DNA from 3 places in the Rhodobacter sp. 24-YEA-8 genome. Region 1 is predicted to be linked to each of the others. Evidence: riboswitches for the same ligand, from Rfam matches in the RefSeq annotation. Region 1 holds a riboswitch; each other region holds the start of a gene.
What was found. A riboswitch is a leader RNA that binds a small molecule or an ion and turns the genes downstream of it on or off. The one in region 1 is predicted to bind cobalamin.
Positions count from the first base shown of each region.

Region 2: another riboswitch for cobalamin. It lies ahead of BLW25_RS03630 (TonB-dependent receptor plug domain-containing protein); the one in region 1 lies ahead of BLW25_RS10945 (aromatic ring-hydroxylating oxygenase subunit alpha).
Region 3: another riboswitch for cobalamin. It lies ahead of BLW25_RS14065 (CbtB domain-containing protein); the one in region 1 lies ahead of BLW25_RS10945 (aromatic ring-hydroxylating oxygenase subunit alpha).

Region 1 is NZ_FNSK01000001.1:2,252,262-2,256,603, forward strand. Features, by position in the region: gene rodA (rod shape-determining protein RodA) at 1-292, shown strand, start outside; gene BLW25_RS10935 (2-hydroxyacid dehydrogenase) at 435-1,361, shown strand; gene BLW25_RS10940 (CopD family protein) at 1,418-1,831, shown strand; cobalamin riboswitch at 2,613-2,825, shown strand; gene BLW25_RS10945 (aromatic ring-hydroxylating oxygenase subunit alpha) at 2,929-4,167, shown strand; gene BLW25_RS10950 (hypothetical protein) at 4,283-4,342, opposite strand, start outside.
Region 2 is NZ_FNSK01000001.1:740,535-744,876, forward strand. Features, by position in the region: gene BLW25_RS03625 (amidase) at 1-1,161, opposite strand, end outside; cobalamin riboswitch at 1,334-1,573, shown strand; gene BLW25_RS03630 (TonB-dependent receptor plug domain-containing protein) at 1,711-3,606, shown strand; gene BLW25_RS03635 (ABC transporter substrate-binding protein) at 3,606-4,342, shown strand, end outside.
Region 3 is NZ_FNSK01000001.1:2,894,323-2,898,664, forward strand. Features, by position in the region: gene BLW25_RS14050 (lytic transglycosylase domain-containing protein) at 1-484, shown strand, start outside; gene cobF (precorrin-6A synthase (deacetylating)) at 622-1,380, shown strand; gene BLW25_RS14060 (CbtA family protein) at 1,398-2,195, opposite strand; gene BLW25_RS14065 (CbtB domain-containing protein) at 2,197-2,367, opposite strand; cobalamin riboswitch at 2,399-2,586, opposite strand; gene cobA (uroporphyrinogen-III C-methyltransferase) at 2,634-3,353, opposite strand; gene BLW25_RS14075 (cobyrinic acid a,c-diamide synthase CobB) at 3,350-4,342, opposite strand, start outside.

The sequences.
Region 1 (4,342 bases):
CGAAGAATTCGGCTTTGTCGGGGCCTTCTCGCTCCTGGTGCTTTATGCGCTGATCATCGGGTTCTGCATGATCTCGGCGCTGCAAAACCGCGACCGGTTCTCGTCCTTGCTGATCATCGGGGTCGCCGCCAACTTCTTCTTCTATATCGCGGTGAATCTGTCGATGGTGATGGGAATGGCGCCGGTGGTCGGCGTGCCGCTGCCGCTGATGTCCTATGGCGGCTCGGCCATGCTGGTGATCCTTGTGGGCTTTGGGTTGATGCAAAGCGCCCATGTCCACCGGCCGCGCTGAAGGGCAGCCAGACCTCAGGTATCCGGATCAGGGAGAAACCGGCTTTTCCCTGACGTGAATACGCGCCGCGCGGCACGCGCAAAGCGCCCCGAAGGGGCGCCCCCTCTGGACAAATCGGGCAGCGCGACGCAGGCTCGCGGCCATGACACAGATCTTCTTTTCCGCTCCCGGCTGGGATGAATATGAACCCTTCCTGCCCGCAGCACTTGAGGCGGCCGGTATCAGCGCCGATATCGTCACCGAGGCGCCCGCCCCTGCAGCGATCGACTATATCCTTTATGCGCCCACCTCGCCTTTGCAGGATTTCGCGCCCTTCACCCGCGCTAAAGCGGTCATGTCGCTCTGGGCCGGGGTCGAGCGCATCGTGGGCAATCAAAGTCTCACACAGCCGCTGACCCGGATGGTCGATCCGGGCCTGACCGAGAGCATGGTGGAATATGTCACCGGCCATGTGTTGCGTCATCATCTCGGCATGGACCGACATATCATCAATCCCGGCCATATCTGGGATCACGCCTGCCCGCCCATCGCCCGCCAGCGCCCGGTCACCTTCCTTGGCCTGGGCGAACTGGGCCTTGCATGTGCCCGCGCGCTTCAGGCGCTGAATTTCCCGGTCAAAGGCTGGAGCCGCAGCCCGAAATCCATCCCGGGCCTCGCAACCTTTCATGGTGAGGCCGGCTTGCAGGAGGCGTTGCGCGATGCGCAGATCGTCATCACCCTGCTGCCCAACACGCCGGACACGCAGAATATCCTCAATGCAGACACGCTTGCGATGACGGCCCCGGGCGCCGTGGTGATCAATCCCGGCCGTGGCCCGCTGATTGACGATGCCGCGCTGATCGCGGCGCTTGATGGCGGCCAGATCTCGCATGCCACGCTGGATGTCTTCCGGATCGAACCCCTGCCGCAGGACCACCCGTTCTGGGCGCATCCAAAGGTCACCATCACCCCTCATGTCGCCGCCGATACGCGCGCGGTGACCGCCTCACAGGTGATTGCCGAAAACATCCGCCGCGCGGAAACGGGCGAGCCCCTCCTCCATCTGGTGGACCGAACCCGGGGCTACTGAGGCCCTGCGACAGTTTCTCCCTTGAACAAAGAGGGGGAAATCTGCCACCTGAGCCGATGGACTGGATCAAAATCATTCACATTCTGGCCGTGATGGGCTGGATGACCTCGATCTTCGCGGTGCCGCGCGCATTGATCTACTGGAAGCGCGAATGGGCCAGCCTTGGCGCTTTCGGACCGCTCGGGGATCTGACCCTGCGGCTCTATCGGTTTTCGGCCGGGCTGATGGTGATCGCCATTGCGACCGGGCTCTGGCTGGCTTTCGGCTGGTGGGGGTTTGACCCCTGGCTGCATCTGAAGCTGAGCCTCGTCGCGCTTCTGGTGATCCATTACATCTGGACCGGCCGCATGGTCTGGCGCGCGCGGCGCGGCGAATTCCGCGAGAGCGACCTGTTCCTGCGGATCTTTAACGAAATCAGCGTCTTTGCCGTAATCGCCATCCTCTGGGCCGTGGTGGTAAAGCCCTTCTGACCCAGGGCCCATTGGCCCATGTCACGCCGGCCAGGGGAAATGGCAGGGAACAGGACAGCCAGCGCGTCCGCAACAGGCGGAAGAGGCCGCTCTGAGACCCGCCAATCCCGGTCATAGGAAAGACCGGCCCCGCAAGGCAGGGAACTGTCGCTGCTTTCCGGCTCAACTGTCGGGTTTGACGGGTCAGAGGATGAATGGACAATATCGCACCACCGGCGACCTCTGGCTGCGCGGATACCCTTGCCCCCGATGCCCCTGGTGGCGCCCTGCCCGATCCTGCCTTTGATCTCGGCGTCACCACGCAGTGACGGGCCAACGGCCCAGGCGCCTCGTCCATGCGCTGGCCGCCCAGGCGGGGGCGGCGGTCCATGTCGCGCTCCCCTGTCCGGGCCGCAGTCCTGCCCTTCGCGTCTGCTTTGCCTTTACAAACGTTCGGCTGTTTCCCGGTCTGACGGCGGCGCAAAACGTCGCGCTGGTGCTGCCCGGGCGCGCGCGACGCCACCCGACCGCCTGCAGCCGGGTCCGCCCGCCTCGGGGCCCGAAGAGAAAGGCAGAGGCCTCGTCACAGCACTGATCGCAGGGCAGCGCGCCAGGACCCGCTTTGCCCTGGTTGTGATCAGCCATGAGCGGAAGCACTTTTTGCCCTAGTTTCGCGCACAGTCCCGCCCTCAGCCGGGCGACGGAGCGCGGGCCGCAGCCTGAAACGCATCACATTCCGGGCCCCCGATCAATTTCGACATAATTTGCCGCAGACAGGACAGTTTTTCACATAGCGCCTGCTCTGATCGCCTCAGATCAGGGTGCCACCATATCGGGAGGTATGAAGGAGAATTGGGAAGCCGGGCCGATGCCGGCGCTGCCCCCGCAACGGGTGCGGCGCTTCGCTGCATGACGGGACCCACTGGCTGGAGGAGCAGCCGGGAAGGTGCCATTTCTGTTCGCGAAAGGGGACAGGCCTGATGTCCGGAAACCAGCCCTGAGGCGGAAATCAGCGTGGCTGCGGCGGGCAGTCAGGAGCGCTTTGGCAGGTCCGCACCGGACCGGAGCCCGGCGTCTCCGGTCACCCGGGGCAGCAAACAAACCAGCAGGAGGCCAGATTGGGCGCGCTTCACGACGATAGTTTTTCCACCCCGGACCAAAGGCCCGACGCCATTTCGCGGCTGATCGCGGATCACCGCCCGGGCCATGGCCTCGTGCGGGATTTCTACATGGATCCGACTGTCTTTGCCCGCGATATGGAGCGGGTGTTCCGCCGCCACTGGCACTGCCTGGCCCATGAAAGCGTGATCCCGAATCCCGGCGATTTCGAGCTGTTCCGACTTGGCGATGAACAGGTCATCCTGACACGCGACATGCAGGGCGAGGTGCATGGGCTCCTGAATTCCTGCCGCCATCGCGGCGCCGAGGTCTGCACCAAAGACAAGGGCAATGCGAAGATGTTCGTCTGCCCCTATCACGCCTGGACCTATACGCTGGACGGCGCGTTGCGCGCGGCCCGGCTGATGCCGAAGGATTTCGACCGCGCCGCCCATGCGCTGAAAAAAGTGCATGTGAAGGTGGTCGAGGGGCTGGTCTTCATCTCCTTCGCGAAAGACCCGCTGGATTTCACGCAAGTGGAGCAATCCCTGCACGCCAGTATCGGCCAATATGGCTGGGGCGCGGCAAAGGTCGCCCATCGCGAGACCTATCCGATTGCCGCGAACTGGAAGCTCGCGGTCGAGAATTATGTCGAATGCTATCACTGCGGCCCGGCGCATCCGGAATATTCGCAGACCCATGCGCTGGAACAGCCGCCCGAAGTGATCGCCGGTCTCAATGCCGCGATGGAGGAAAAGAGCTGTGCACTCGGGCTCTCCGTACTGTCGGGCAATCATTGGCAGAATTCATCCCGGGGTGGCGAAGCGGTCGATGTCTTCCGCTATGCGCTTTACGAGGGCGCCTCGACCGGGTCCGAGGATGGCTCCCCCCTCGCACCTTTGATGGGGCGTTTCACCGATTATGATGGCGGCGTGACCTCGATCCATCTCGGCGGCACAACTTTCCTCGTCTGCTATCCCGATCACGGCATGATCTACCGCTTCATCCCCAAAACGCATGACAGCTGCGAGATGGAGCTGATCTGGCTGGTGAAGGAAGGCGCCGAGGAAGGCGTCGATTACGATCTGGATCGCCTCACCTGGCTGTGGAAAGTCACCACCGAGGAAGACAAGAAGATCATCGAACACACTGCGCGCGGCGTGAAATCGCATTATTTCGAGCCTGGTCCCATCGCACCGATGGAATATAACGAACTGCGCTATATCACCTGGTATCTCGACGAGATCAGCCGCGCCTGACACCTGACAAAACGAGGCCCCGGCTCTGCTTGGGCCTCGTTCTGCTTGCCAGAAACGGGCCACCGCCTCCCCGGCAGCAAACAGGGGGAAAGGGTATCCAGCAGCCCGCCCCCCCTCAGCGTTTCGCGCCCCGGCGGCCCTCGATGAGCCAGGCAGCGATGGCCAGCCCGGCGGT
Region 2 (4,342 bases), 1.5 Mb from region 1:
GGTAGCCGAGAGCAGGATGTCGTAACCGGGGCCGGTTTCAGGCCGGAAGAAGGATGCCATTTCACGGCCGAAATCATGGATATCCTCGACCGCTTCCAGATAGCGCAGCGGCCCGAGCGCTTCGGCATGTTTCACCGCGCCGCGCCCGACACCCTCGACCAGATCCTCCGTCAGCGCGCTGCCTTTCAGCTTCTGCCGGATCGTAAGCGCGGTGCCGACCGCAACGATATCGGTCCAGGCCCGCATCATCGCTCCGATATCCGCCTTTGGCCGCGCCGGCTCCACATGGTGCCCAAGGCCTTCCAGCAGCCGCCCGGCCTCCTGCACCGCGGCTGCGACCTCCGGGTCAATCGCGGCGCCGGTAAAGGTCGTGTCGCAGATCGCCACGCGCAGCCGCCGGGGCGGGGCCGAGATCGCCTGGCCGTAGCCCTTTGCCAGCGGCGGCGCGCAATAGGGGGCACCGAGGTCGGGCCCCTCGCAGGCATCCAGCATCACCGCCGTGTCGCGGACCGAACGTGTCAGGAACCCGTCAATCGCCATGCCGGCCCAGCCCTCGCCGGACCATGGCCCGTCGGGCAGCCGCGCGCGGGTCGGCTTGAAGCCGAAAAGCCCGCAATTCGAGGCTGGAACCCGGACCGAGCCACCACCGTCTGATCCATGCGCGAAAGCGACGATCCCTGCCGCGACCGCCGCCGCCGCGCCGCCCGACGAGCCGCCGGCGGTATGGTCAGTGTTCCAGGGGTTGCGGGTTGGCCCGCCATAGACGGCGGCCTCGGTTGCGATGCCGACCCCGCCTTCGGGGCTTGTCGTGCGCCCGAATGTCACCACCCCGGTCGCCCGCATCCGGGCCATCATATTGCAATCGGCGGCATAGGTCCTGGCCGGACCAAGCCGCGTGCCGTTAAGGGACGGCAGCCCCTTTGCCTCGAGCCCCAGATCCTTGATCAGAAAGGGCACGCCGCGAAACGGTCCGCGCGGAAGGCCTGCGCGGATTTCGGCGCGCGCGACCTCTTCCTGCACCAGCACCACGGCGTTGATTGCCGGATTTCGGGCGCCGACCGCGGCCAGCGCCGCATCCAGCAGCTCATCCGGGCTGACCTCGCCCTTTGCCACCAGCCCCGCAAGTTCGGTCGCATCCCGTGCGCCCAGATCCCCGATCATCTGCGATTCCCCGTTATTCATCCCGATGCCAGTCTGGACGCGGCGCCCGGGAAAGGTCCAGAGGCGCCGCGCATCATGCTGTTACCGCAACCATGTGACCCGGGCGACCAAAGCGGCGACTGCCGCAACCTTGCGCCCCGTCAGCCGCTTGACAGAGGGCAAGGGCGGATCGCATGGAGGACAGAGCAACGGTTCCGGCGCCGCGCCCGCAAAGCGCGGTTTTCCGGAGAATAGGGAATGTGGCCGGTCCTTTCTGCACAGGGATCCGGGACCACAGCTGCCCCCGCAACTGTAAGCGGCGAGCGGCGGTTGATGATGCCACTGGAGCCTCCTCAGGGGGGCAGTTCCGGGAAGGCCAGCCGTCCGCCCGGACCCGCGAGCCAGGAGACCTGCCGCTGCTGATCACCCTTTCCCTCGCACGGGGCGTGCGGCGGAGGGCGGAGTGCCGCCAGAGGTGACGTTCACGCGCATCGGGCGGGCTTTCCCCCGAAGCGAAAACGCATCAGGGCGGCGGTCAGGGACCGGCGGCTCCGAAGAAAGGGCTGAGAGATGTTTCACAGGGTTTCCCATCTTGCAGTGATTGCCGCGCTGGCTGCCGGTGCGGCCGGCAATGCGCGCGCACAGACACAGGACGAAGACCCTGTTGACCTGGGCACGATCACGCTCTCGGCCCTGCGTTACGGGGCCGATATTGCGCGCTCCGGCGTCTCGGTCAGTGTGGTTGACCGCGCCGAGCTGGACAAAAGCGCCGATCTGCGGCTCGCGGATTTTCTTGGCACATTGCCGGGGGTCTCGGTGATCAGCCAGGGTGGTTTTGGTGCCAATACCGCCTTGCGGATCCGTGGCTTCGACGGGCGTCATATCGCGGTCTATATCGACGGGATCCGCATTGACGACCCGTCCGGCGTGCAGGTCTCGACCGATTTCGGCGCGCTGATGACCGATGATATTGCCCGGATCGAGGTGCTGCGCGGGTCGCAATCGGCGCTGTGGGGCGGCTCGGCCGTGGCCGGGGTGATCAATATCTCGACATTGTCCGGGGCAGAGCCGGGGCTGCATCAGAAGGTGAGCGTCGAAGGGGGCAGCCATAATTCGGCCCGCCTTGCCTGGGGCCTGACCCAAAAGGATGACCAGCTTGAACTGGCCCTGAATGCCAGCCATTTCCGCACCGACGGGATATCGGCCTTTGACGGGGGCACCGAAGCGGATGGCGCCGAGGCCAGCCGGCTGTCGTTTTCGGCGCGCTACCGGGTCTCAGATCTGGTGACGCTGGGGGGCGCCGCTTTCTGGCAAAAGACCCGCAGCGATTATGACGGCTATATCGATACGGATGGCGATGGCTATACCGATACTTTCACCGATCTGCCCAATGAGATGCGCCGCCAGGACCTTGGCCTGCGCCTCTTCGCAGAGCTGGAGACCGGCAATACGCTGCATGTGCTGGGCATCGGCTTTTCACGCAACAAGCGCGATATGGATGACGAGAACGGCAAAAGCGCCTTTACCGGCGAGCGTCTGACGCTGGACTGGCAGGCGACCAGCACGCTGTCTGACCAGCTGACCCTGTCTTATGGTGCGGATTTCAACCGTGAAGAGGCGAAAACCTCGGCCATGCCCGGAGGCTCGGGTAATACCGATACCAAAGGCATCTGGGGCCAGCTTGCCTGGTCGCCGCGCGAAGGCTTCGATGTGACTGCGGCACTGCGGTATGATGACCATTCGGCCTTTGGCGGTTTCGGCACCGGGCGGCTTTCCTTTGCCTGGGCGGCTGCCGAGGGGCTGACCCTGCGCGGTGCCGTCGCGCGGGGCTTCCGCGCGCCCTCGCTTGACGAGCTGTACGGTGATTATCCGGGGCTGTTCTTCACCGGTAATCCCGATCTCGATCCCGAAACCAGCGTCTCATACGAGCTGGGTGCAGATTATGCCTTCGGGACAGGTGCGTCGCTGTCTTTCACGGCTTTCCGCATCGAGGTCGAAGACCGTATCGCCGCCGATCCCGCGACCTTCTGGTCGACCCTGGGCAATCTGGCGGGCAGCTCGGTGTCGAAAGGCGTCGAGCTGGCCGCGAAAACCAGGCTGAGCGATGCGCTGAGCCTCACGCTCGCCTATACCTATACCGATGCGCATGACCCGAATGGGGCGCGCCTGACGGCGGTGCCGCGCCATAATCTGGCGCTCGCGCTGGATGCACAGATCAGCGAGCGGGTCTCGGCGCGCTTTACCCTCAGCCATCTGGCCGGACGCCGCGACAGGCATGTGAACAGCTTTGCCGCCCTCGATATGCCCGATGTCACCTTGCTGGATGCCGCTTTCAGCTATCGGATCAGTGACAGTATCGGGGCCACATTGCGCATTGAGAACGTGACCGATGAGCACTGGCAGTCGTCGCATGGTTACGGCACGCCGGGTCGCACGGCCTGGCTCGGGCTGCAGGCACGGTTCTGATGCTGCGCGCCGCCACCCTTGTCCTGCTCTTTGGGGCCTTGCCGGTGGCGGCCGACCCTCTTCCCCCTCCGGGGCGGGTGGTCTCGATCAACCTGTGCACCGATCAGCTGGCGATGATGCTGGCGGCGCCGGGGCAACTGGTTTCGGTCAGCCATCTGGCCTCGGACCCGCTGGCCTCCTCCATGCCGGAGGAGGCCGCCGCCTATACCGCAAACCGGGGCGGCGCCGAGCAGGTATTTCTCATGACGCCCGGTCTCGTGCTGGCCGGCACCTATACTGCCCGTGCCAGTGTCGATCTGCTGCGCAGGCTTGGCATCCGGGTGGAACAGGTGACGCCGGTCACCTCGCTGGAGGGCGTCAGCGCTCAGATCCGCGAGGTGGCGGGGTATCTCGGGCGCGAGGCGGCGGGCGAGGCGCTGGTCGCTGAATTCGAGGCCGGTCTTGCGGCGCTGGCGACTGATCTGGCCCTGAAACCGGCAGCACTTTATTATCCCAATGGCTATACGACGGGGAAGGGCACCCTGTCGGATGATGTCCTCGCACATACCGGTTTCGCCAATATCGGCGCGGTCGCGGGCGTCACTGGCGGAGGTGTCCTGCCGATGGAGCTGCTCGTGATGGCGCAGCCCGACCTGGTCGTGACCTCGAAACCCTATCCCGGCGCCTCGCGTTCGGAAGAGATCCTTGACCACCCCGCGCTGGCGCTTTTACAGGCTGAGGCCGGGTTGGTGGCCTT
Region 3 (4,342 bases), 640 kb from region 1:
CGTGCCGGACGGGCTGCATGTCAGCCGCGCGCTGGCCCTCGCCATTGCGCGGCGCGAAAGCGAATTCGAGCCGATGGCGCGTTCAGGCGCCGATGCGCGCGGGCTGATGCAGGTTCTGCCCGAGACCGCCGCGCGGATGGCCAAGGGGCTGGGCCTGGAATATTCGCTCTCGAGGCTTTATGACCCGGGGTTCAACACCCAGGTGGGTTCGGCCTATCTGGCGAAGATGGTTGAGGAATTCGGACCTTCGATTGCGCTGATCGCCTCGGGCTATAATGCCGGGCCCGGGCGGCCGCGCCGCTGGATCGGCGAGCTTGGCGACCCGCGCCTGCCCGAGGTGGATGTGGTCGACTGGGTCGAGATGATCCCGATCGGCGAGACCAGAACCTATGTGATGCGGGTGGTCGAAGGCGTGGTGATCTACCGCGCGAAACTGCGCGGGACGGTGGGTCCCGTCCGGGTGACGGCAGAGCTGAAGGGCTGAGGGCGGGTTTCTGGCTGGCGTATTTTGACTAGGAGAAACGGAGCAGCGGCTTTGCTGTCCGTCGCATGATATGCGCGATGGGTTTTCTTCCGGTCCACAACCTGATTTCTGGGCCGTGAAAGCAGCAGGGGGCAGCGATGGAACTGGTTCTGATCGGCATTGGTACCGGCAATCCGGACCATCTCACCTTGCAGGCCGTGAAGGCGCTGAATGCGGCTGATCTGATCCTGATCCCCGAGAAGGGTGAAGACAAAGCCGATCTTGCCGATCTGCGCCGCCAGATCTGCGAGGATCTCGTGACGCGGCCCGGGGTGATCGTCGCGGGCTTTGCCATGCCGGTGCGGGATCCGGCCAATCCCTCTTACCTTGCGCGGGTGAATGACTGGCATGATGCGATTGCCGGCGCATGGGCGGCGGCGATTGACGCGCATCCTGGCGTAAAGCGGGTGGCGCTGATGGTCTGGGGCGATCCCGCGCTTTACGACAGTACCCTGCGGATTGCCGCACGGCTGGGCAGGCTGCGCGAAGTCTCGGTCTCGGTGGTGCCGGGGATCATGTCACCGCAGGTGCTGGCCGCTGCGCATCGCATTCCGCTCAACGGGCTTGGCGCGCCGTTTCTGGTGACGACAGGGCGGCGGCTGCGCGAAGAAGGCTGGCCCGAAGGCGTCAACCGGCTGGTGGTGATGCTGGATGGCGGCTGTGCCTTTCAGGATCTGGCGCCCGAAGGCATCTCGATCTGGTGGGGCGCCTTTGTCGGCATGGCGAATGAGATCACCGAAGCCGGCCCCCTGGCCGAGGCGGGGCCGCGTATCCTCGCCCGGCGCGAAGCGGCGCGGACCGAGCACGGCTGGCTCATGGATATCTATATTCTGGACCGGACATCCCCGGCGGCATAAGCCGCCGGGAAGCTGGTTTATGCCTCGCGGCCACGGCTCCAGAGCGCGGCTGCGAAAAGGCCGAGCAGCGTCCAGACCGCAAGACCGACCCCGATGGCGCGGCCGGCGAATTGCGCAGCCAGTTCGGGCGGCGTCGGGCCGGTGAACTCATGCGGATGCGGCGCGCCGACGATATGGGGCGCGAGGATCAGCAGGATCGCCGCCGCCCAGACCACCCAGTTCCGACCGAAGGCGATGAGCCAGAGACCGATGGCGGTCGCAATCACTGTCGCCACCCACCAGATCGCGCGGGCGTTGACATCGGCCGCGGCCATGCCCGGAAGCTCGGGCGAGAGGCCGAAAGCCGGCGCCATCTGCACCGCGACAAAGCCCGCGATCCCCCAGAGAAGGCCCTGGCGTGCGGTGACCCGGTTGCCATTATTCTCAGACAGGGCCATCGCCGCGACCAGCAGCAGCCCGTAGCCGGCATAGACCATAATCGAGAACAGGATCGACAACCCGTCACGGGCTGCGTCAAAACCGATACCGGGGATCTCTGCCGCCTCGCCATGGTCATGCGCGGCTTCGGACCCATGATCATGGCCCGCTTCTGCCGCAGGCGCGGCCTGAGGCTCTGTCTGCGGCTCTGTGGTTTCCGACGCCGGTTCTTCACCGTGATGATGGTCTGAGGCCGCCGCGAAATGAGTGCGCTCGCCGCCCTCATAAAGCTCGGCATGAAGCAGCACGGGCTGCACGAAAACAAGCTGCAACAGGGCGGCAATCAGCCCCGCTGCAGCGCCAGCGATCAACGCGCTGGTCAGCAGTCTTTGCAACATATCAGTGGCAGGGGAATCCGACCGCGTGACGCACATCATGGGCGGCGTCATGCAGGGTTTCCGACTGGGCGAGGCCAGCGACGAAGATCAGCGCAGCACCCAAAAGCGCCACGACGAGGATATTCGCCAGTTTGACATCAGCCTTCGCGCCTGAGCGGGCAATGGTGGACATATGAGTTACTCCTTGCCGTCATCCCCGACGGCGGTTCCATCAGTGCGAAGGTCGGTCTCCTGACTTGCAGGTCACAGCCTCTGCCCTCCTTCCCATGGATTGCTCCACAGTGGTTAACGGGGTCGGCTCGCTGCGCACAGTCGCGGGGGCGGTCGGGTCGGGGAATCCCCCGCCCTGTTCCCATGCCGGTCGCCCGGCACCTTCACAATATCGAGAGTGACAGGCGCATGACGCCCGGTCAAGTCGCGCGCGCCACTTCGCACCCGTCAGGTCGCCAGCGCACCATAAAGGATAAGAGTCGGTGCCGGGTCGGGGGCCGCCCCCTCCAGACGCGCGGCCAGACCCGCGACGGTATCGCGGCGAAAGGCCTGCGCCGGGGTCGAGACGCCTTGGGCCATCAGCGCGGGCGTCTCGGGCGGCAACCCGGCAGCGACCAGCTTTGCCGCCAGCTGCGGAAATGTCGCCCGCGCCATGAAGACCGAGGTGACAGCCTGCGGATCGGCCAGTGCTGCCCAATTAAGACTTTCGGGCAGCGCCCCTGTCACGTCATGGCCGGTGACGAATTGCACCCGGCGCGCATTGACCCGCCGCGTGAGCGGGATCCCCGCCGCCGCCGCCGCCGCCGAAGGCGCGGTGACGCCGGGCACGATCTCATAGCCGATCCCGGCCTCGCGCAAAGCTGTGATCTCTTCTTCAAGCCGCCCGAACATACCGGAATCGCCGGATTTCAGCCGCACCACCTTCAGGCCCGAACGCGCATGATCGACCAGGAGCCGGCTGACATGATCCTGGCGCGGCGAGGCGCGCCCCGCCCGCTTGCCGACCGAAATCAGATCCGCCTCCGGCGCCGCCAGATCAAGGATCGGCCCGGCAGAGAGGTCGTCATAAAGCACCACATCCGCCGCTTGCAGCCGTTTGACCGCGCGCAGGGTCAGCAGATCGGGATCGCCCGGGCCAGAGGAGACAAAGCTGACGATCTCGCTCATGTGGCGGCTCCGATCAGGTGGAAGAAGGTGCCGGTGACAAGGCCTTTGCGCGATCCGGTTTCGGGGACCGGCGCGCTTTCGGCATCAGTCACGCGGGCAAGGGGCGCATCGGGCTGGGCGAGAATGGTCGAATAATGGAACTCATGCCCGCGCAGCCTCGCACCCGCCACATGGCCCGGGATCGGCGCGGAAAGCGCGGCCAGCCGGTAGCCCAGATGCATCCTGCGCTTTTCATACGAGGTCACAAGACCGAGGAGCCCGGCCATCTGATGCCGGGTGCCGGATGCATCGACCAGCGCCTCGCCCAGAACCATATAGCCGCCGCATTCGCCATGCACCGGCTTTGCCGCCGCGAAATTCCTGAGGCCCGCAAGAAAAGCTGATGCCGCCGCGATCCGGCCCGCATGCAGTTCGGGATAGCCGCCGGGCAGCCAGCAAAGATCGGCTTCCGGCGGCGCTTCATCGGCCAGGGGCGAAAATGGCAGAATCTCGGCCCCCTGCGCGTGCCAGGCATCCAGCAGATGCGGATAGGTGAAAGAAAACGCCTCATCCCGCGCCAGCGCAATGCGCTGGCCGGGCGGTTTCGGCAGCTCTCCCGCCGGGGTGCTCACGCCGCCCGCCGCCGCCGCGCGCAGGGCCGCAAGATCGGTATGTTCGCGCAAAAAACTCGCATAGTCACTGATGGCGCGTTCAAGATCGGGGTGCTCGACCGCCTGAACCAGACCCAGATGCCGCTCTGGCAGGGTCAGGTCGCCGCGCCTGGGCAGCGCGCCGAAAACCGGCAGCCCGACCGCCTCCATCCCCAGCCGGCAGAGCCGTTCATGCCGGGGCGAGGCCACACGGTTCAGGATCACGCCCGCGATTTTCACGTCCTTGCGATAGGCCGCCATCCCGGCCGCCATCGCCGCGACCGTCTGCGCCGCCCCCGAGACATCCAGCACCACCACGACCGGCCAGCCGGTCAGCGCCGCGATATCGGCACTGGCGCC